DNA from 3 places in the Shewanella mesophila genome. Region 3 is predicted to be linked to each of the others. Evidence: predicted binding sites of a transcription regulator. Region 3 holds the regulator's gene; each other region holds the start of a gene.

Region 1 (8,079 bases), 300 kb from region 3:
CTGAGACCTTGACTTATATAGCCAAAGGCGAGGGTTCATGGAAGCATGAATCGATAGGTCAACTAGCACCTAAAGATCAAGAAGATGACACGTTTGAATATCATAGCCCATTTTTAAGCTCTGATTGGAAAATGTTCCATGATGCTCTTCAGGCTCATAGATTCGATATATTGCATGATGTGCTACCAAAATATGGAATTTGTTTAGCATAAAATTGTTAATGAATTTTAGATGACTTTGATTAATACCTAAGAGGTCAGATGCTACAACAAGTCCCTATCGAAGTTGCCGAAGGGCGTTGGAATAAATTGCGTGAGGCGGGCATGGATGCCCGACTAGCTTCCGCAGGTGCATGGATGCATCCTTCGGCAGCGGTAGCGATTTATCCATAAGCACGAGGGAAAACAACTTCGTCTGGGGCGCCGGGGGATTTGCCAAAGGGGAACAGGCGCTTTTCCCCTTTGGCTCGGGTGTGGGTTGAAGACCCACGACTTACCTCGGCCGCAAGGCCGTATGGGTTAGTGAGTTGAAGTCTCAGTACTAATGTTCAAGCAAAGCTTGGGTAATCAAAGGAGTCAAGGTGATGACTCCAGATCACTTCCCACTAAACATCATAATCCAATACTGGTGCTAACCACCGCTCGGTTTCCTCCACACTTATCCCCTTACGCGCGGCGTAATCTTCTACCTGATCGCGGCCAATATTGGTCACGCCAAAGTAGCGTGATTGTGGGTGGGCAAAATACCAACCCGATACGGCGGCGGTAGGGAACATGGCGTAGCTTTCGGTAATATTAAGCCCAATGGTTTCATCTGGCTTAAGTAGGTCCCATAACAAGCCTTTTTCGGTGTGATCTGGGCAGGCGGGGTAACCCGGTGCTGGGCGGATACCTTTGTATTTTTCACGAATGAGTGCCGTGTTATCTAAGTCTTCGTCTGCGGCGTAGCCCCAAAACTCTTTACGCACTCGTTCATGCATGCGCTCTGCAAACGCTTCGGCTAGGCGGTCGGCTAAACATTTGAGCATGATGGCATTGTAGTCATCGTGGTTGGCTTCGAAACGGGCAATATGCTCGTCGATGCCGTGGCCTGCGGTGACGGCGAAGCCGCCCATGTAGTCGGCAACACCTGAGTGTTTGGGGGCGACAAAATCAGCCAGACAGAAGTTATCGTTGCCTACGCGCTCTATCTGCATCCGCAGGTGGTGGGTCGTCATCTCCACTGTTGTGCGGGTTTCGTCGGTGTAGAGCTCAATGTCGTCATGGTTAACGGTATTGGCAGGGAACAGGCCGATAACCGCTTTGGCGGTAAGCCATTTTTCGTCGATGATCTGCTTAAGCATGGCTTTGCCATCGGCGAATAGCTTACGGGCTTCTTCACCGACCACCTTGTCGTCCAAGATTTTCGGGAAATGGCCATGCAGTTCCCAGCTGCGGAAAAACGGGGTCCAGTCGATACGCTCGACTAAGTCTTCCAGTGGGTAGTCATCGAACACCTGACGCCCGAGTTGGTTAGGCACAAATGGGGTGTAGTTAGCCCAATCGTGCTGGCAGCGGTTGTCGCGTGCGGCGGCGATAGGGATGATCTGTTTGCGCTTTTCTTGTGAGTTACGCTTGTCGCGCATCACCTGATATTCATCATAGGCGGCATCGATGGTGGCTTGACGGGTGTCATTGCTGATAAGCTTGGATACCATAGGCACGGCGCGTGAGGCGTCGGCAATATAGATAGCACCTGTTGGGGCGTGGGGCGCGATTTTAACCGCGGTATGAATTTTCGAGCAGGTCGCGCCGCCAATGATCGACGGGATCGTGAGCCCTGCTTTATGGAAGGCTTTAACGTTATGCACCATCTCATCGAGACTCGGGGTGATCAGGCCTGACATGCCGATGATATCGACATTTTCCGCCTTGGCGACTTCGATGATCTTCTCCACAGGCACCATGACCCCAAGATCGATCACCTCATAGCCGTTACAGGCCAGCACTACGCCAACGATGTTTTTGCCGATATCGTGCACGTCACCTTTTACGGTGACCATCAAGATTTTACCGTTGGACTGACCTTCGACCTTCTCTAGTTCGATATAGGGGTTCAAATAGGCGACCGCTTTTTTCATTACCCGCGCCGATTTGACCACTTGTGGCAGGAACATCTTACCTGAGCCAAAGAGGTCGCCGACCACGTTCATGCCATCCATGAGCGGGCCTTCAATCACGTCCAGTGGCCGAGTGGCTTGTTGTCTTGCTTCTTCGGTATCTTCATCGATAAAGTCGGTAATGCCTTTCACTAGAGCATGGGCAAGACGTTTGCTCACCTCCCAGCTGCGCCACTCTAAATCCTCCTTCTTAGCCACTTGGCTCCCATCACCGCGAAACTTCTCGGCGACCTCAAGTAGTTGCTCGGTGTTATTGGAATCAGCCACTGGGCAAGGCAGGTTTTGCACTACCGCTTCGACGCGTGCTTTTAGCTCGCTGTCGATATCGTCATAAATCGCCAGCTGACCCGCGTTGACGATCCCCATGTCCATCCCCGCTTGAATCGCATGATAGAGGAATACTGCATGAATCGCCTCACGCACAGGGTTGTTACCACGGAATGAGAACGACACGTTCGACACACCGCCCGAGATCATCGCGTGGGGCAGGGTGCGCTTTATCTCACGAGTGGCTTCAATAAAGTCGACGGCGTAGTTGTCATGCTCGTCAATGCCTGTGGCGATGGCGAAGATGTTGGGGTCGAAAATAATATCTTCTGGCGGGAAGCCGACCTTATCGACCAGCACCCGATAGGCGCGGGTACAGATCTCGATTTTACGCGCCTTGGTATCGGCTTGGCCGACTTCATCGAATGCCATGATAATGGCGGCTGCGCCGTAACGCTTTACTAGAGTGGCTTGCTCGATAAACTTCTCTTCGCCCTCTTTGAGGGAGATGGAGTTAACGATGCCTTTTCCTTGAATACATTTTAGTCCTGCCTCAATCACCTCCCATTTGGAGGAGTCGATCATGATCGGTACTCGGCTGATATCAGGCTCTGAGGCGATAAGGTTGAGGAATTTCTGCATTACCTCGACGCCGTCGAGCATCCCTTCATCCATATTGATATCGATGATCTGGGCACCGCTTTCGACCTGTTCACGGGCAACCGACAGCGCCTCTTCGTACTCGCCAGTCTTGATCAGGCGTAAAAATTTGGCCGAGCCGGTGACGTTGGTGCGTTCACCGACGTTTAGAAATAGCGAGTTCTCATCTATGGTAAGCGGCTCTAACCCCGACAGGCGACAGGCGACTGGGATATTAGGTAATTCACGGGCTTGGTGCTCGATAACCGCTTGGCGTATGGCGCTAATATGTGCTGGCGTAGTGCCGCAGCAACCGCCAATGATGTTCAGAAAGCCCTCTTGCGCCCATTCACCGATAACCTCCGCCATCTCTTCAGGGGTTTCATCGTAGCCCCCAAATTCATTAGGCAGACCCGCGTTAGGGTGCGCCGACACATAACATTCGGCAATCTTTGATAGTTCTTCAACGTAGGGACGCAGCTCTTGTGGACCAAGGGCGCAGTTAAGGCCGATCGATAACGGTTTAACGTGACGCAAGGAGTTGTAAAAGGCTTCAGTGGTTTGTCCCGTGAGGGTGCGACCCGAGGCATCTGTGATGGTGCCTGAGATCATGATGGGTAAACGCTGGCCTATCTCATCGAATATGCTCTCAACCGCAAACAGTGCGGCTTTAGCGTTGAGGGTATCGAAGATGGTTTCCACCATGATGATGTCGGCGCCGCCCTCGATGAGCGCTTCAATGGATTCGCGGTAGGCTTCAACCAGTTGATCGAAGCTGACATTGCGATAACCGGGATCGTTGACATCGGGGCTAATCGAGCAGGTTCGGTTGGTGGGGCCTAGTACCCCAGCGACATAACAAGCACGACCCGTTTCAGCGCTGACCTCATCGGCCGCGGCGCGTGCAAGCCTTGCACCTTCTAGATTTATTTCGGCGGACAGTTCCTGCATCTCGTAGTCGGCCATGGCGATACGAGTGGCGTTAAAAGTATTGGTTTCGATAATATCGGCACCAGCGAGTAGGTATTGCTTATGGATATCTTTGATAATGGCTGGCTGAGTCAGTACGAGCAGATCGTTATTGCCTTTTACATCGCAGGGCCAATCTTTAAAACGTTCGCCGCGAAAGGCATCTTCCTCAAGCTTATGATCTTGGATCATGGTGCCCATTGCGCCGTCGAGGATCAATATCTGCGATTTGAGCTGCTCGATGATCTGCGGTGCTATCTGTCTTACATGCTTAACAGGGGTATGGGTCGCCATAAAATTCTACCTATTTTTACTAACTTCTAACTAGCCATTGCATGGAAACCGTCGTTATGAGGTTAATGCAGTGTGATTAAGGGTACGTTACCGTTTGTTATTCTTATCTGGAAGTATAAACGTATAGACGTCTATACTTCTTACCTATATTAATCGACTTATAGCGCTTAGGGCAAGTCAAAATAGTATAACCTTTGTGGACTAATAACCTAGCTAAGTTATAAGCGATTTAGGCAATGAAGAGACTGTACCTAGGCGATTGATTAAATGGATATTGCTATAGATTTTTGTAAATTATCAAAAGCTTAATCATCATGTATTGCAATGTGTTATCGGTTAAGAGTATCCTCCTTAAGTATTACACTCAAGCAAGTCGATCCTGTTTTAATATGACTCAAACAACGCTTTATTTGATGCGTCATGGCGAATGTGAAGGTGGTAATCTGCTGCGAGGCCATTGCGATGTTCAGCTGACTGAAATCGGTTTTGCACAGATGCAGTTGGCCTATGCTAAGTTGCCCGAAGCCGTTGACAGAGTAGTGAGTTCGCCTTTAATCCGCTGCGCCAGTTTTGCCGAACATATCGCCAGTAAAAGACGGATGAGCATGCGCTTTGATGAACGCCTAAAGGAGATCTACTTTGGCCGTTGGGATGGCCATGAAATCCCGGTATTACACGAAGAGCATGGCGAAGAGTTAACGGCTTATTGGCAAGATCCTTGGCAATATCCTTTACCTGAAGGTGAAGCTATGTCGGCCTTTGAACTGCGCCTCGATGAGCTGGTCGATGATCTCGTTAGTCAGTACAGTGGTGAGAAGTTATTACTTATCACTCATGGTGGCGTTATTCGTTATTTAATGTCCAAGGCCTTGGGAGTCACTAAGTCGGTAGGCTTCTATACTCGAATGAGTCTTGAGTATGCCTGTGTGGTTAAAATTACCCATTACAGAGCTGACGATGGCAAGGGGTTTTGGCGACTGCATTGGGGCTGAATCATAGGAGGTAAGTGGTAGCGGGGCTGTGCTTGTTTGATGGCACGACAGCTAGTGCTTGTCTCTTGTTTGAAATGCCGCATAATAACCAACAATTTTTAGGTGTCTTTCAATAGCGAAATTTCAGTAGCGAAAGATGTCGAGAGTAAGGTGTTGAGATTCGCCTCTGCTAAAGAGACGAGCAACTCAAACTTAATAGGGAATTGGGAAGGCAAACTGCCATCAGCCCAAACTGTGCCCGCAACTGTGAGTGTGTTAAATAAGGCTGCTAATACCTTAGGTTAACCACGAGTCAGGATACCTGCCTTACTTTATAGCCTTATGACTCAAGCGGGTGACTTGAGGGAGCTACTCATGACCATTACATTTTGGGCTATTGCCCTGTCTTCATCTATTGCAGCGCTATACCTGTGCATTAAGACCGCACCTTGGGTTGGTGCCCGTGATTAAAGACGTTTCTGCCTTATCCGCACAAGGTTTATGCTGGCACAGCGGCGAACGCCAAATTTTGTCAGATGTCAGCGTGTCGCTGTCCCAAGGTAAAATGCTTGGGATCATCGGCCCTAATGGCGCAGGTAAATCGACGCTATTGCGTTGCCTTTACCGATATTTGACTCCCAGTAAAGGCGATATCTGTCTATTTGGTCATTCCGTTGGCGATCTATCGGCTAAGGCGTTTGCACAGCAAGTGGCTGTGGTTTTGCAAGATACGCCCCATCATTTCGATATGACGACGGCGCAGTTAGTTGCCTTAGGACTCACGCCCCATAAAGGCGCATTTTCCCTCACAAGCGAGCAAGATAAGGTGCAGGTACGTCATGCGCTTGCCACGGTTGGTTTGAGTGAGCTGGCGAATCAATCTTATGAGCAACTTTCGGGCGGCGAAAAACAACGGGCATTGATTGCTCGAGCCATAGTGCAACGGCCTAAGTTATTGATCCTCGATGAGCCGACAAATCACCTCGATATTCGTTACCAAATCCAGATCTTAGAACTACTGCGATCCTTAGATATTACCGTGGTGATCTCTATTCACGATCTGAATTTAGCCAGTGCCTTGTGTGATCAATTATTGCTGCTTAATAGAGGGCGATCGGTGATCCAAGGCTCGCCTGCAGAGGTGCTTACAGAGCAGCAGATTGGTGAGGTCTTTGGCGTATGCTGTCAGGTATTACCCCATCCACAACATGGTAATCCGCAGATTAACTATTTTTACGGTTATTCCCATCTAGGCGAGCAAGGTGACCTAGTCCATGGTGACGCGATAGGCGTTACCTCAGCCAATGGCAGATTTCTCACAAAGAGCGATCTGAAGGAGGGTAAGGGCTGATGATCACCAAGGTAATGCAGCGCTCCTTGGGCGCAAATAGGGTAGAGCGAGTCATACTGTTCGCGGTATTGATTGCCCTCTTTTCTCTGTTAACCCCTATTTTTGCCGCCAGTTTTGGTGCGGCCGAGATAGGTGTCAAACAGGTTATTGATGCCATTGTTGGCGCGCTAAGCGGTGAGTCAAGCGGCAGCGTGACATCGCGGATTGTGATGGAGCTGCGATTGCCACGTATTCTGCTGGCTTTTATCGCGGGCTTTGGTCTTGCGATAGCGGGTACGGTATTGCAAACCGTTACGCGAAATCCCCTTGCCGATCCCTATCTCTTTGGGATCTCTTCGGGCGCCTCGTTTGGTGCGGTATTGGTGATCACCCTACTTGGCAACTCAGAGACTATGTCGGGCACACTCCCTAGCTCATTAATAAATAGCATTAGCTTGCCCATGGGGGCGTTTATCGGTGCGGGGCTTTCTGTGCTTATGGTACTGGCACTATGTGGTCGAGCCATGAGCACTCAGATCGAGCGCATGTTGCTTTCAGGGGTGGCGGTATCATTTATGTTTGGCGCATTGACCAGTCTGTTGCTTTATTTTTCAGGTCCTCAGGCGGCGGCTTCTGTGCTGTTTTGGAGTCTGGGGAGTTTTGCCAAGGCAAGCTGGGCAGGGCTTACTCTGCCTTTGGTGGTGATAGGTTTAGCCACGGCAATCATCTTGTTGTCTAAACGTCAGATCTTAGCCATGAAAGCCGGTGATGAGACCGCGCATACCTTAGGCATTAATGTACAGCGTTTGCGCCTAGGTATGTTGCTGCTCTGCTCTTTAATTACCGCCGTGCTGGTGGCCAATTGCGGCGGTATCGGTTTTGTGGGGTTGATGATCCCTCATATGGTGCGGCTATTGTTGCCTGGAAGGTTTGCCTTGTTGATCACAGGCTTGGTCGGTGGCCTGTTTATGATCTGGATAGATGTGTTGGCAAGATGCCTGCTGAGTTATCAAGAATTGCCAATCGGCATTATCACTGCCGTTATCGGTAGCTTGTTCTTTTTGTTTATTTTAGCAACCAAGCGACGTGGATAGCCCTCGTATCGGTTTCTCGTGCAGTAAGGTGAGGACGCAGTAAGATGAAAGAGATGTTTACTATAACGCCGGTGAGTCATGAGTTTGATCAAGCGATCCAAGCCCAAATAGATGGTAAAACCAAACCCTTGGGAGCATTGGGAGAGCTTGAGCCATTAGCGTTGCAGATAGCGCAAGTGTTGGGGGAAACGTCACCAGCGATTAGTCATCCTAAGTTACTGGTGTTTGCTGGCGATCATGGGATTGCGGCTTCTGGTGTGTCAATTGCGCCGAGTGAAGTAACGACGCAGATGGTACAGAATTTTCTCAATGGCGGTGCTGCCATTAACGTTTTTTGTGCTCAGTCTGGTTTCGATA
Region 2 (8,079 bases), 1.5 Mb from region 3:
CTCTAACTCCACGGAATAAAGCGGGGCGTGGACTTTAGCTATGTCGCCTTTTTTATAGTGAAGTTTTTTGATGATACCAGCGTGAGGTGCCGGGATCTGAACTAATGCTTTATCGGTCATGACATCGGCAATGGGTTGATCTTCAGCAACCACATCACCTTCGCTAACGAGCCACTCTACCAGCTCACACTCGACAACCCCTTCACCGATGTCCGGCAAAATAAAATCTTTGATCATGCCTATCACTCCTAATATTTCATCGATGCTTTGATCGCTTCAAAGGTTTTGAGCGCATCGGGCATATATTCTTTTTCATGAACCAAAGGGTAAGGCGTATCAAGACCACAAACTCGGCTAATTGGCGACTCGAGGTGAAGGAAGCACTCTTCTTGAATCGTTGCTGCGATTTCGCCCGCAAATCCGCCTGTTAGCGGTGCTTCATGATTGATAAGCAAGCGTCCTGTCTTCTTCACCGATGCAGCGACCGTATCAACATCCCATGGTGCTAATGTACGCAAATCGATAATCTCACATGAGATCCCTTTTTTCGCGGCCATTTGCGCTGCATTTTCGATGATCTCCATCTGAGCGCCCCATGCTAACAGGGTGATATCAGTGCCCTCTTTAACCACTTCGGCTTTGCCTAGCTCAATCTCATAATCCCCTTCAGGCACTTCACCGACGCTGGCACGGTATAGACGTTTAGGTTCAAAAAATACTACAGGGTTTTTATCACGGATAGACGCTAGCAATAGCCCTTTGGCTTGGTAAGCATTACGGGGTACAACCACCTTCAAACCGGCTGTTTGCGTAAAATAAGCCTCTGGCGATTGAGAATGATAATGACCGCCGGCAATACCACCGCCGTATGGTGTTCTGTAAATGATCCCGCCGACATTAAACTCATTACCACTGCGATATCTGAACTTAGCCGACTCGTTAACTATCTGATCGATGGCGGGGAAAATATAATCTGCAAACTGGATCTCGGCGATAGCTGTCATGCCATTAGAGGCTAAGCCATTTGCAAATCCTGCAATCCCTTGTTCTGTCAGCGGGGTATTAAAACAGCGATCCCGGCCGAACTTTTCTTGTAGTCCCGACGTAGCACGGAATACGCCACCAAAATGGCCCACATCTTCACCAAATAACACTGTTTTATCATCGGCTTCCATAGCGATAGTCAAAGCATCATTGATGGCTTGTAACATATTAATCTTGGCCACGATTTATACTCTCCCTGCGCTATGTGGATAGGAATCCGGGTACTTTTTAATGTGCTGCTTCAATGTTGCGAGTTGCTGTTTCAAACGCGGCGTCGGCGTATCGTAAACATCATTGATTATTTCATCGACGTGCGTTACGGGTAGCTTCTCAGCAACCTTAACTGCAGCCAACACCTCTTGACGATATTTCTCATATAAACCCTGATCGTCACTTTCGGACAACCAGCCTTTATTCATCATCCACAATTTAAATCGTTTAACGGGATCGTGTTGTTGCCATTTGGCTTCTTCCTCTTTCGAGCGGTAGCCCGATGGATCATCCGAGGAAGAGTGCGCGCCTAAGCGATAGGTCATGGCTTCAATCAAGACTGGCGCATTATGCTCCAGCGCATAGGCTCTTGCCTGCTGAGTTGCCGCCAATACCGCTAACATATCGTTACCATCGACACGTATGGTATGCATGCCATAACCTATGCCACGGCTTGCGATACCATTGCCGGCAAACTGCTCGCTAGTTGGAGTCGAAATAGCGTAACCATTGTTACGACAGAAGAAAATGGTAGGTGATTTCAATACGGCGGCCATATTTAACCCCGCGTGGAAATCGCCTTCAGATGCAGCACCTTCACCAAAATAGCAAATAGCAACATTGCGTTTGCCTTGCATTTTTAAGCTGTAGCCGACACCCGTTGCCTGAGGGATCTGGGTTGCAAGTGGAGAAGAGATAGTTTGGTAATGTAACGCTTGGCTACCATAGTGGATCGGCATCTGCCGCCCTTTACCTAAATCTTTTTCGTTACTGAACATCTGATTCATAAACTGTTCAGTTGAGAAACCGCGATAACGAATCGCCGCATGCTCTCGATACTGGGCTAAAATCACATCTTCATTATCGAGCGCTGCCACGCTGCCAACGATTGATGCTTCTTCACCAGTACAGGTCATATAAAAACTGATGCGTCCCTGACGCTGAGCGCCTAACATGCGTTCATCGAGTACTCGTGTGAAAACACAAGTATCATAAATTCTTTCGGCTAATGCCTGATCAATAACTGGCAGTACCGCCTTTTCAAAGGTGGTTCCGTCGGCTTGTAAGATCTTCAAGATCGGAATTGACAGTGAATCCTTATCGAGAAAGCTGACACGATGGACAGTTTCTGTAGTGCTCGTTGCGTTGCTCATACTATTCTCTTATCAGCTGAGTTTTCTTGTTATCTGGTTGCGAAGGCTGACACCATTCGCTCTCTTTATTTATTACGCGGCCTTAAACTTACGTTAACGTAAACTACCTATCAAGCTTAACCACTTTAAAGCCGCTAACTAGCATACTCACAGGATGTATATCTAGCTTTACAATACCGTGTCTAACCCAGCTTAATCTAGGTTGTAGTCATTTGCAGGAATCAAACATAACACAGTGCGCTGGCCAATTGGCACGTTTGCATTTGGGAACACTATGGCTTCGTTTGGCGCTTCTACTTTTATATCTTGTCCGCCCTCTTTTGCTAATACATAGCCCTTAGGAAAACTAGTAAAGTTTTCAACATTATTAGCAAACGTAAATTCAAAATCATCAAAGTGCTTGTTAATAGAGCGATTTACTTGATAAAGGTTAAGCTTGTTCTCGTCAAATGTGTCAAGCTCTAATGCTTTCCCTGTGATTAAACGACACAACATCTCTTTTAACGAGATAAACCGCGTCATATCGTTTTGCCCCATAGGCATCACCTTGCCAAGTTCGATAGTAAACGCCTCGGCTTGATAGTTATTCCATGAAAAATAGCTAAAGGTGGTCGTAGGCTCATGATGAAACAGCACAGTGTTAATGCCACAAGCAGATAAAAACATTAACTGCTCTTGACTATAGGGCTTACCGTGACGATAGGGGTAAATAGCAAACTTCTCGTGTTTTGAGCCACGTATTGCTGTGTGTAGGTCATAGTGACAACGAGACCCGTTTGTTTTGTCGCTATTGAAGAACCGGTCAACATACTGCTCAAGCTTTTTAGCCCGCATCCGCTCAGCATTCACTAAGCCTTCGCCTTGTGAATGAGCACCGCTAAAGAGTCGATTTAGGTTCTCTTCCACAAACCGAGTACCATTGTGGATAGCTGGAGGATTTCCTATCAGAAACAACACTCGATGACGGCACACAAGTTTGCCCGTCAGCAACGCCGTGATTAGGCTATTACACAGTTCAATCGGCGCGGTTTCATTGCCATGAACGGCTGACGAGAGCACGATACTTTTGACAGCACCACCAGATGCATCAGCAGCTTCAATGCGAGGTTCAAACACTATAACCCCTGTATCCCACACTTCAACATCAGTATGTTCATCGATGTTGAATGATAGCGGCTCATCAATAGCTTTAGGGTTAGCCAGCGTGAATTGCAAAAAGTCTTTCGACAAATTCAGGGCTTGTGACACAAGAAAACTCCTTACATTTATCATTCCTTAAGGCTGGTTTCATTAGGCATTTAAGGGATGAATCCTTGGATTTATTAGAATTATTATTAGTTAGCGACATAGTATCATTTAACGGAAAAGACAGCTATTTATCCGCGTATATCCAAACAGGAATAACCAGTATAAATAGCAAAAATGATCTTGCATTACCATCACCAGCAATGACACAATAAAAGACATCCAGCCATCCATACGGATAAACATCTAAAAATGGATGGTAACATTGACACAGACATTTAAACGAACATAAACGCGAGATGACTGCTACATAGTCAGCAACTATCTCGGCAATTAAGTACAACGAGGTAATAGAAATGGCTTTAGCGACATTTGGTGCAGGGTGTTTTTGGGGCGTAGAATACTTCTTCAAGCAAATCGACGGCGTAACCGCAGCAACCTCAGGCTACATGGGCGGTGACGACAACGCGGCGACTTATGAGGAAGTTAAAGCGGGTAATACCGGCCACGCTGAAGTTGTACAGGTTGAGTACGATGAAACACGCGTAGATTATGAACAACTCCTTGCGGTATTTTGGTCCAATCACAACCCGACTATGCTCAATATGCAAGGCGGTGACATTGGCCATCAATATCGAAGTGCGATCTTTTTTCATGATAAACAACAAAAAGAGGTAGCAGAGGGCTCTAAGCTTGCGCTTGCTCGCAGTGGTAAGTGGGGACTGAGACCTATCGTGACTGAAATAGTGCCAGCCGTCACCTTCCATAGAGCCGAAGAATATCACCAGAACTACTTAGAAAAGAATAATCTGCCAACCTGCCACCTGACTTACTAAACTACCTCTGTTAATAAATTCAGTGCCAGCGATAAAAAGGCCCCATCAAAACTGATGGGGCCTTTTTATCGCTCTAATTACTATCAACTGAGCCTTGTTAACGATTGGCTACACAGTCACGCAATCACACTAGCAGGTTCTAGGCTAACAGGATATCAATCATCTCTTGCGCTTGGGTTAATACCTGCTCGAGATGGGCCCCAGACACAAAACTTTCACCATAGAGTTTAAACAGTGCTTCGGTTCCCGAAGGGCGCGCCGCAAACCAAGCATTTTTAGTCACCACTTTTATGCCACCAATAGCCGCTTTGTTGCCTGGTGCATGGGTGAGCACGTCCGTAATATCATCACCTGCAAGTTGATCACAGCCCAATTGCGCAGTTGTCACCTGTGCACTAATCAACTGGTTAAACTTCGCTTTACGCTTTGGTTTTACCGGACTATCAACTCTTTTATAAAAACTCTCGCCATGACGCTCTACCATCTGCTGATATAACTGCGCTGGCGTGTATCCCGTTACTGCTAGGATCTCTGCCGCCAGCAGGGCCAAAATGAAGCCATCTTTATCGGTGCACCAGGTACGGCCATCACGCTGTAGAAAAGCCGCGCCCGCACTCTCTTCTCCGCCGAAGGCAAAGGTTCCCTCGGCCAGCCCCTCGACAAACCATTTAAATCCGACAGGGACTTCACTCATGATACGATTTCGTTCGGCGCAAACTTTATCGATCATCGCACTAGAGACTAGGGTTTTTCCGAGAATGAGATCCAAAGACCAATCGGGGCGATGCATCAATAGGTACTCAATCGCAACCGCCAAATAATGGTTAGGATTCATCAACCCCGAGCCAGGGCAGACAATGCCATGCCGGTCATAGTCTGGGTCATTACCGACGCAAATATCGAAATCGTTCTGGTATCTCAGTAATCCAGCCATGGCATAAGGTGACGAGCAATCCATACGGATCTTGCCGTCCTTATCCAATGTCATAAAGCTAAACGTGGGATCGACCCTGTCGTTAACCAGTTCAATGTCGATATCGAAACGACTAGCGATCTTGCTCCAGTAATGGATCCCCGAGCCACCGAGTGGATCGACGCCGATCTTAATTCCAGCTTTACTGATGGCCTTCATATCGATGACATCATCGAGCGCGTCAATATAAGCAGACATAAAATCAGTCTCTACGATCAGCGCCGTGTGGACCGCAATCGAATAGCTAAGCCTTTTTACTCCTTCGAGCTGTTTTGCTAGATAGTCATTAGCACGAGATTCAATCCAAGCGGTGATCTCACCTTCGGCCGGTCCACCATGGGGCGGATTATACTTAATGCCACCATCTTGGGGTGGATTATGTGAAGGTGTGATAATAAGTCCGTCGGTTAAGGCTGCAGGCATATCTCGATTGGCACGGATAATGGCCTGAGATACTACAGGGGTTGGGGTAAACTCATCATCTTTTGCGACTAATACTTGGATAGCATTTCCGCTGAGCACTTCAAGAGCGGTAACATAAGCCGCTTGTGACAACGCATGGGTGTCGATCCCGACAATCATAGGTCCCGTAATATTGGCCTGTTGGCGATAATCGACAACCGCTTGCACAATCGCGAGAATATGTTTTTCATTAAAACTTTTAGTAAAAGCGCAACCACGATGACCGGATGTGCCAAACGTCACCTTTTGAGCATCAAGGCTAACATCAGGTGCGAGCCGATAATAATGGCTCATCAATTTAGGGATACTAACCAAATCCGTTTGCTGTGCGGCTTGCCCCGCGCGTTTATCTATCGCCAAAACTGACTCCTATCGTGAATATGGATGATCAAGAAACAACATACAATATAAGCTCTAAATGTTACCAATCATCGATTCGATCTGCGCTTCCGCGACGCCAAATTGAACTAGTACCTCAGTCAATATGGTGCGCTTTTTAGCTGTGTTATTGTTGGTTGTCACCCAGAAGCCGCTGTTGCCAATCTCTTTTGGATTAGCTGATTTACTGGCTTTTAGTAGCGATTCTTTTGAGGTCGCAAAGTAGAGACGATCTCTACCCTGGATCTGTAGCACTTGATCAAACTGCTGTGGCATCGCGTTATAGATAGCTTCTAGGCTATAAAGGAAACGACCTACCGCACCTTTCTGCTGAGCCAGTATCTCTTTATCAATCAGAGTCTCGATTGAACTAGGCGACATTGCGACTTCTGGTCTCGTTATCGTTGATGCCTGCTTGTTTTCTAAGCTTGGTTGGCTTATCTGTTTCGGCGTAGTCACTGGAATCGTTTCAACATCTAACCCGAGTAGTCGGCGTAGGATCTCTGAAGCACTCTCCCCTATGCGCTCGGTTTTGCTTGCGATATGGCGATATAGCTCTTCATCAATCTCAATATATTTCATGACTAAAATCTTCCTTTAGAAAGTGAAAATTAACTCGTTATTATTGTTTATAAACCGATCCGTACACCCAAGGCTCAGATCCGTTCCAGTGTATGCCAACTGCCCTCATAGAATAAAGAGCGATCCCACTAAATTTATCGCAGATCGTCGTTTGATCAATAAATTAACGCTCATTTGCTGAAAAACCATGCAAGTGATATTCGTCGATTTTCATAGTGCTGTCATTTAGCAGTATTTACAGGCACAATTTGGCGCAAATTTTCAACACGCGAACTCATGTCGACTCTTAACTATCAAATATCGGGTAATGGCACGCCAGTGATTCTGATCCACGGCTTGTTCGGTAACTTAGATAATCTTAAAACACTGGCGAACTCATTGAGCGATCATCGGGTTATACGGGTAGATGTTCCCAACCACGGCCTAAGTCCACATTGGCAGGTGATGGATTACCCCTCTTTAGCTAAAGCGATGACGCAATTATTAGCTGAGCTATCCATTGACAGCGCACATTTTGTGGGCCATTCAATGGGCGGAAAGATCGCTATGGCTGCGGCGCTTCTTTACCCACAATATGTAAAAAGCCTTGTGGCCGCAGATATCGCCCCCGTAGCATATAATCCGCGGCATCAGCTAGTTTTTGCAGCGCTGAATCAGTTGGATCTTAAAAATCTGCGCAGCCGCTCACAAGGGTTAACTGAACTACTCAATAGCGGTATAGACGAAGCCACAGCGCAATTTTTGTTGAAAAACCTACAAAAGGATGACGCTGGTTTTAGTTGGAAGATGAATCTTGCGGGCTTACAAGCCTGTTACGACAAGCTCATCGGTTGGGATCTTCGTTGTGACGATTTGCCCTCAAATAGAATAACGACGGAACTCAGTTATACCGGGCCGAGTCTCTGTATTCGCGGTGGTGATTCAGATTATGTTAAAGCTGAGCATAGCGCTCAATTTGTGCAGCAGTTTCCAGCCATTAAAGCCAAGACGTTAGCTGGAACAGGACATTGGTTACATGCTCAAAAGCCCGTAATATTTAATCGTTTGGTGGGTGATTTTATCGCTAGTAATGATTAGGCGCTGTTGCGGTTCCATCCTTATTTTCGTCGCAGTTTGTCGGCGATTTTAATCACTTATTTAGATCATTTTTTTCAAATAAGTGATGGTAAATCGTATAGCAGACATGGGTTAACTA
Region 3 (8,079 bases):
ATTGATTCTGAAAATACTGGCATAGACATAAACAATAGTGCCGCACCAAACGTAAACGATCTCATGTAAACCTCCTTTTTTGGATCTGTTAAGTTTTTCTGGTTGAATTTTGTTCGAGACCAAAACGTGTTAATCGAGGCGAGCGGATTGCAGCCTAGCCGTCTAAGCAAAATTCACTCAACAAAGAGTAAAATGGTTTTAGCCGCCCCCTTCGGGCGGCATTTGTTAGTCATTTCTACTGCGTTCTCAGCTTTTTATGTAGAATAACTACACCACAAAGCTTCTGTCTTGTATAAATCCCAAACAATTCGCTGTAAAAACAACCTTGAAAGATCAACAAATCCTAAATATCTAAATTAGGTAGAGAATGCACAATGCAATTATTCTACATTAGTTTTTTTTAATATTGCAATCTTACTCAACCTAATACAACCGCAGATCTTGGTATATGCCTTGAAGTACTTATGACCCACAAACAACAATTTGGCCGCTTTTCTACTCGAATATGATTCGATCGGACTAAAATTCAAAGATAAACAGAGACTAATACCAAGCAGTATAAGGATAGAAGGGTTTTACCTAATAAGATAATAAACTTAACCCGAGGTCAGGTTAAGTTAGCGAAAAGATGAATATTGAAGAACTATAACAGCTTAAAAATATAATGCCCCAGCGGAAACTGAGGCATTGAGCGATAAAACAGATCTTACTTTGCCGGCCTTACTCCTAATGTATGGCAGATAGCATAGGTCAACTCGGCGCGGTTGAGTGTATAGAAATGGAAATCCTTCACCCCTTCACGAGATAACACTTTAACCATATCGATCGCCACGTTAGCCCCAACAAGTTGACGCGTCGATGGGTCATCTTCTAACCCCTCAAACTGCTTATGTAACCAACGAGGAATAGAGACATTTGTCATACCAGCAAAACGCTTTAACTGAGTAAAATTAGTCACAGGCAAGATACCAGGAATGATTTCAACGTCGATCCCCGCCGCGACACAGCGATCGCGAAAACGTAAGTAAGATTCTACATCGAAGAAAAACTGGGTAATGGCACGATTAGCCCCCGCATCAATCTTCTTCTTAAGATTAATAAGATCGGCTTGAGCATTAGTAGCGTCGGGATGCCCCTCGGGATAGGCTGCAACGGAGATATCAAAATCGGCCACAGAGCGCAACAAGCGCACTAGATCATTAGCGAATCGAGTCGGTTTAGGGCTTCCATCGGGTAAGTCGCCACGAAGCGCCACAATATCGCGAATGCCTGAATTCCAGTAATGCTTGGCGAGTTCAACAAGCTCTTCATCACTCGCATCGACCAAGGTGAGATGAGGCGCAGCGACCAAACTGGTCTCTTTTTGAATACGTTCAATGACACCATGGGTACGATCGCGAACCCCAGAGTTAGCGCCGTAAGTAACCGACACAAACTTAGGCTTGAGTGGCTCAAGACGTCTAATCGAATTCCATAGGATTGTTTCCATCTCTGGCGAGGCTGGCGGAAAGAACTCGAAAGAAACGTTAATGTCACCATTGAGCTCAGACAAGCTTTGGTTTAATGAGTTTGCATGTTGCGCGTGGTGAAAAGCCATCTCTATTTCCTCAGACGTTCGAATAAATGTTAAATGGACGTTTGGACGTCTATATGTCCATATACTAGAGAAACTCAGTTTGAAGTCAAGCGCGAAAGTTAATCAAAATTAAAAATAGTGTGTTCCGCACCAATCTCTCCCTTTCAGACCGCCAGAAATAAGCCATAAGCCATAAGCCATAGTAAAATTTAACTTAAACAGCCAATCAAATGAGTCGACATCAGAAAGGGAAATGAGGATTAGCTAGCGAGAAGAAACAATTTATACCAATCCGTTTAAGGTCAACAAACAAAGATAAAGAACACAAATAAAGAACAGTAAAAAGCCGCTATATTAGCGGCTCTGTTGTGTAAATAAGCAGCCTAGATATCATCTAAGCCGCTACCATTATCCATTATTCTTGCAATAGATCGCGACAGATCTGTGCAAGATCCGACTGTACTGCAGCAGCTGTAACCTCTCGCCCTGCACCTGGGCCGCGGATGATTAATGGATTCGCCTGATAAAAATCACTATGAATAACAAACACATTGTCGCCAGGAGTCAAGTTAGCATAGGGATGGTTGCTATCTACCCATTCGATACCCACTTGTGCTTTAAGCTGACCTTCGAGACGGTCGAGCGCCGCAACATACCTAAGCACTTTATTCTGTTCGGCAGCGGCTTGAAACTGACGTTGCATCTCATCATCTAATTCAGGTAAGCGCTCAATAAACTCAGTCACTGAAATATCAGCAAGATATGCTGGCACTAAAGATTGCAACTCAATATCCTCCAGCTCAATATCATAGCCAATCTCTCGGGCTAAAATAAGCAGCTTACGTTGCATATCGCGACCAGAAAGATCGTCTCTAGGATCGGGCTCTGTGATCCCCAATCCCTTTGCCTCTAAAACAAGTTCAGAAAAGGGTTTCTTGCCATCAAAATGTTCAAATAGCCAACATAGGGTACCTGAAAATATTCCCCCAACGGCTTCAATCTGATCGCCACTATTGTGTAGATCATTCAGCACGTGCTGCACAGGTAACCCGGCACCACAACTGGCATTGTAACGCCAGAATAATCGTCGATTACCCAATTGTTGCTTCAGCTCTTGATAGAAAGGCAAAGGCCCAGAACCAGCTAATTTATTCGCACTCACAATATGAATACCACGAGCAAAAAACTCAGGGTATTGAAGGGTTAAGTCTGCACTGGCGCTGATATCAAGCGCAATAAGCTCGTCACACTCCAGATTTTGCAGCTGCTCAAATAGATGAGTGTACTGCCAGGGTGTCGCTCGCTCGTTAAACTGTTGCAACCAGCTATCTAAATCGATGTCCGTTTCACTGATCAGCGCTTGCTTTGAGCTCAATAGCCCCACTAATTCCACACTGACCTCGAGCTCTTTATTTAGCACGGGCCTAGCACGCTTAAACAGATCCACCCACGCTTCGCCAATGTTACCAACGCCAAGCAATAACACACCAATACGCTTTCGAGGGCCAGCACAGCGACGGTGTACTTTCTGAGTTAACAGATTAACCTGCGCCTTAGGCACTAGCGTCACTAAGCTCAAACCATCATTACATAAAGGATGAGCGTCACGGTTCAATAATCGTGAGAAACCACGGCGATATAGTCCTGCATCGGCACTCACTAACGCTACAAGACCGAGATCTTCCCGCATCTGCAGCTCGTCAATGCCCAAAAACTCTCGATTGGCTTCGAATATCGCTAATGCCTGCTTCTGGTTCTCATGGGTAAAGGCAAGTTCCGCTCTTCCATGGGCAAGTGACCAATACGCTAACGGCGTCAGTCCCGCTTGAGCAAAACAGTCCAACAGCTGAGGTAACTCGGCATTTAGCGTCAAATAAAATAACGATACGCTAGGCAAACTGGTCACCACTGGCGCACTAGCAGAAGAGCTCTTAGGTGCAATTAAAGTAAAGTCAGTATGTGGCGCGTAACTAGAGCGCACCGCCAGACTCACCTCGGTATCAAATAGCGGTTGTAGCGTGCGGTTATGCAGTACTGGAGAGCCAAGATGCGCCAAGCGATTGGCCTCGGTCAAAGACATACTCTTCAACAGTTTGGCATCGTTAATGCGGTTAGGATCGGCATTAAACACACCTTCAACATCGGTCCATATAGTGACACGTTCGATATCGGCAAGACTGGCAAATAAGGTTGCACTAAAATCTGAACCATTACGCCCTAACAGTAAAGTTTCACCTCTATCGTTGGCGCAAATAAAGCCAGTGATCACCAGCCGTTCGTTAGAGTGCTTGTTAAGCAAGTCTTGTACTTTTAGCTTAGATTGCTCGATACGGATCTGAGGCACAGCACCTTCATCGGCGACTAATAAGCTGCGAGCATCGACATCGGATGCTGCGACACCTGACTCTCGCAGTAATGCGGCCAATAATCGCGACGACCAACGTTCACCAAAACTGACCACTTGATTACGTTGATAATCATTCAATGGGTCAATCGACAGTAAGCTGGTTAATTGCGATTTATCGGTCGATAGACGCTCACGCAAACTACGGGCTTGTTCATTAGAGAGTAACTGCTCAATTAAATTCTGTTGATAACTAATCAATACTTGCAGCTCTTCTTGCCACAGCTGATTAGATTCGCTTAGATCGAGCAGCTTATATAAAAAATTAGTACTCTTACCGGCAGCAGAAACCACAATGAGATCATCGCTATGGCCGTGAGTAAGAAGAATATGAGCGACACGGCGGTAACAATCTGCATCCGCTAAACTAGAACCACCAAATTTATGCAAATGACATCGTGTCATTTTTTGCTCCTCAATACCTTTAACAACTTACTGCTTCAGCAGCATCTAAACCCGCCAGAATGTCGGCCACCAGATCATCACCATCTTCGATCCCCACAGACAAACGGATCAGAGTCTCTTTTACTCCAGCTTCAAAACGCGCTTCTGGGTCCATCGCTCTATGGGTCATGGTAGCAGGAACTGCGACTAAGCTCTCTACCCCCCCAAGACTTTCGGCTACTGAAAAGTATTTTAACTGATCTAAAAACGCAATAAGCTGGGATTCTCCACCTTTTAGTTCAAAACTAAGCATTGCACCAAAGCCTTTTTGTTGCTTTAGCGCGATCTCATGTCCTGGATGATCCGTAAGCCCTGGATAATATACCTTTGCAACCGCAGAATGAGATGTCAGTAACGCGAGTACCTTCTGTGCATTTGCTTGATGCTCACGAATTCTTATTGGCAAGGTACGTAAACCACGTAAGGTAAGATAACTATCGAAAGCCGAGCCAGTTAAACCTAAGGTATTAGACCACCAGTGGAGCAGTTCACCGACCTCAGCATCTTTGGCGACAACCGCTCCGCCAACTACATCACTGTGACCATTGATATATTTGGTAGTTGAGTGAATAACTATATCGGCGCCGAGCAGTAGAGGCTGCTGTAAAATAGGGGATAAAAAAGTGTTATCGACCACCACCTGTGCACCTACGCTGTGACTCGCTTTCGCTATTGCTTCGATGTCGACGACGCGTAATAACGGATTAGAGGGCGTTTCTAACCATACCATCTTGGGCTGCTGAGCGATCGCCGCGTCTAACGCTTTAGGATCTGTCTGGTCGACCACGACAAGTTTAAAAGCGCCTTTCTTTGCAAGATTGGTAAACAGACGATAACTACCACCATAGCAATCATGGGGAACGATAAGCAGATCGTCGGGGCCAAGCAAACTAGTCACTAAGGTAATTGCGGCCATACCTGTGCAGGTCACCACACCAGTAGCGCCTCGCTCTAATTCAGCAATTGCATCGCCTAAAATTGATCGCGTCGGATTACCCGAACGACTATAGTCAAAGTCGCGGGGATTGTTATGGCCATCAAAAGAGTAATTTGTTGACAGGTAAATGGGCGGTACAACTGCACCATGTTGAGTATCCGACTCAATCCCGGTACGAACCGCTGTGGTGGCTAGTTTTCGCTCTGTCATCTATTACTCCTAAAAATCGATACGCTAACAGTCATCTTCCACAAAGAGATGTCTGGACGTCTAAATGTACCGAAGCAAGCCCTCACCGTCAACACATTTAGACGTTTAGACGTCCAAACATTTAGAAATCTATTTGCAATTCACAAAAATTAAGGGCAATAATTTGACTGTAATTTGTAAGGGTATAAAATCTGCCCCGAATTTGAGAATTTACAGGTGAGTCAATGACTGAGTGGAATGGCGATTATATCAGCCCATATGCAGAACATGGTAAGAAGAATGAGCAAGTGAAAAAGATCACTGTCTCTATTCCTCTAAAGGTACTTAAGGTATTAACCGATGAGCGAACACGCCGTCAGGTAAATAACTTACGCCATGCCACCAACAGCGAATTGCTCTGTGAAGCGTTTTTGCATGCCTATACAGGCCAACCGCTTCCCCATGACGATGATTTGTCAAAAGACAAGCCTGATAGTATCCCAGCTGAAGTGAAAAAGCTGATGACAGAAATGGGCATCGAATGGGAAGAGTTAGAGTAATACACTCAACTTGCCAAATATTTATCTAGAAAGGGATCTTTTAACGGTCCCTTTTTTGTCAATCATTCCCGCCAGATGGAGTAATTGTGGCTGACTTTATCATCGACCCGACGAGCTTAATTCTCGCCTCATTAATCATCTTTATGGGTGCGTTTACTCAAAGCCTTATCGGTTTTGGCTTAGCCGTTGTCGCCTCGCCACTGCTTTATCTTGTCGATCCCAGCCTCGTTCCCGCGCCAGTGATCTTAATGGGATTTTCAATCTCACTGTTAACACTATTCAGAGAACGAGCAGCACTTGAGTTTAACGGTTTACAATATGCATTACTTGGACGAATTCCTGGAGGCATATTAGGTGCTTTGCTATTGCTCTGGGCACCACAACCGATATTAGGTTTAGCCATAGCGATTATCGTGGCACTGGCAGTATTGCTAAGTTTACTCAAGTTATCTCTCCCTATCACGCGAACTAGCTTATTTGCAGCAGGCATACTATCAGGCATTTTTGGTAATATTGCCGCCATTGGTGGACCACCATTAGCGATCTTACTTTCAGGAAAAGACGCCAAACAGTTCCGAGCCGCACTGTCGGCATTTTTTATTTTCAGCTCAACCATAGCGCTAATAATTTTAGGCTTCAGCGGCCTGCTCACCTTACACCACTTTTATATTTCGGCGCTGCTATTGCCATCGGTTATTTTGGGCTACTTATTTGCGAATCGACTCGTTGGTCGGGTAGACAAGCAGAAAACACGGGTTATGACGTTATCGCTGTGTAGTCTCAGCGCGATCATCTTAGCAAGCAAATCGATATTAGATATGACTAGTTAAATTCAGGTGGCCCAAATAAAAAAGCTGAGATCTTTGCTAATCTCAGCTTTCATCGCTTTTTACTATCAAGCTTAAAAATGATAAGAAGTTTGAATTACGCCGCCGACAGCATCATCGCTGCCCATCATGCCAGTTAAATCGAAATTAAATGAGCGACCAATGGTAAATCCTGTGCCTATGGAATAAATATCAGCGGTCGAATCCTCAAGATCATGACGATAGCCTAAACGCAAAGCAAGCCAATCAGTTGCTTGTATTTCACCGCCTAAACGCCAATACTGGGTGCTATCGATTTCATCAAAGCGCTTATTTTTATTAAGATCTATGTCTGTTGTTACGCTAAATCTATTCCACTCATAAGAAACCCCAGCGGTATAAAGCGCCTCAACTCGATAAGTAAATTGACGTCCAAGTGACTCGACAGTATCCACTTTATGATTGATCAAATTACGACCAGACAAACCAATAAGCATCCCCTCTATAGGTTGCATCGCGACGCCGACATCTAAGTTAAAAGCGGTCTCCTTGTTGCGATATTTTTCATCATCGAAATCGCCCGCATCGAAATCATTGGCGCTAATGACATAATTGTATGTATCGATACGTTGTAACTTAGGCGAGATCCCTACAGCAATAGGCATGTTAACTATGGATATCGGAAAACTAAGTGCAACCCCTAAATCTGAAACTGCACCTGCTATAACAGCACCTTGGGAATCAAGATCAGTCAAGGCAGGCGGATTATTGGGATCGATATTTTCCAACAAATCTAAATCACTTTGTTCTATCGCTGCGACACTCACCGCATCAATATAGGTTTTATAGAATATTGCCATTGGCATCCGCTTAGTTGGCAATACCACAGAGAAACCTAATCCCGCGCTAGCGTAAGCACTCTCATCTTCTAAAGATTGTAAATCACCGATTAGCGCAGTTTTATAACGCTCAATTTCTGCAACATCAGCCACATTAATTGCGCTTTCTAAACCATCATAGGAGAGCTGAAGCAGATCAAATTGATCGCTTAAGTTGTTCACATTTGCCGCATCGCCTCCCAATGCAGGTAACATGACGACACCGCCCGAATATTTTGGCGCATGCACAGCTAACAATGCGGGATTAATGAAGGCTGCACCCTC

What was found. The regulator MetJ, encoded in region 3, represses methionine synthesis genes. The targets are predictions, from matches to a motif close to TAGACGTCTAGACGTCTA.
Region 1: a site for MetJ is predicted at 4,444-4,461, ahead of metH (methionine synthase). Genes of this name have one in related genera too.
Region 2: a site for MetJ is predicted at 3,925-3,942, ahead of msrA (peptide-methionine (S)-S-oxide reductase MsrA). Genes of this name have one in related genera too.

The regions. Positions count from the first base shown of each region.
Region 1 is NZ_CP080421.1:3,445,802-3,453,880, reverse strand. It holds gene K0I73_RS15310 (DUF6765 family protein) at 1-212, shown strand, start outside; gene K0I73_RS19180 (hypothetical protein) at 261-392, shown strand; gene metH (methionine synthase) at 605-4,327, opposite strand; gene K0I73_RS15300 (histidine phosphatase family protein) at 4,717-5,319, shown strand; cobalamin riboswitch at 5,451-5,642, shown strand; gene K0I73_RS15295 (ABC transporter ATP-binding protein) at 5,762-6,649, shown strand; gene K0I73_RS15290 (FecCD family ABC transporter permease) at 6,649-7,722, shown strand; gene cobT (nicotinate-nucleotide--dimethylbenzimidazole phosphoribosyltransferase) at 7,776-8,079, shown strand, end outside.
Region 2 is NZ_CP080421.1:2,208,926-2,217,004, forward strand. It holds gene K0I73_RS09695 (dihydrolipoyllysine-residue acetyltransferase) at 1-237, opposite strand, end outside; gene K0I73_RS09700 (alpha-ketoacid dehydrogenase subunit beta) at 249-1,226, opposite strand; gene K0I73_RS09705 (thiamine pyrophosphate-dependent dehydrogenase E1 component subunit alpha) at 1,230-2,408, opposite strand; gene astE (succinylglutamate desuccinylase) at 2,601-3,680, opposite strand; gene msrA (peptide-methionine (S)-S-oxide reductase MsrA) at 4,010-4,489, shown strand; gene pgm (phosphoglucomutase (alpha-D-glucose-1,6-bisphosphate-dependent)) at 4,629-6,284, opposite strand; gene seqA (replication initiation negative regulator SeqA) at 6,339-6,884, opposite strand; gene K0I73_RS09730 (alpha/beta fold hydrolase) at 7,161-7,961, shown strand.
Region 3 is NZ_CP080421.1:3,748,299-3,756,377, forward strand. It holds gene K0I73_RS16520 (c-type cytochrome) at 1-29, opposite strand, end outside; gene metF (methylenetetrahydrofolate reductase) at 707-1,597, opposite strand; gene K0I73_RS16530 (bifunctional aspartate kinase/homoserine dehydrogenase II) at 1,992-4,385, opposite strand; gene metB (cystathionine gamma-synthase) at 4,405-5,571, opposite strand; gene metJ (met regulon transcriptional regulator MetJ) at 5,796-6,110, shown strand; gene K0I73_RS16545 (sulfite exporter TauE/SafE family protein) at 6,254-6,940, shown strand; gene K0I73_RS16550 (conjugal transfer protein TraF) at 7,012-8,079, opposite strand, start outside.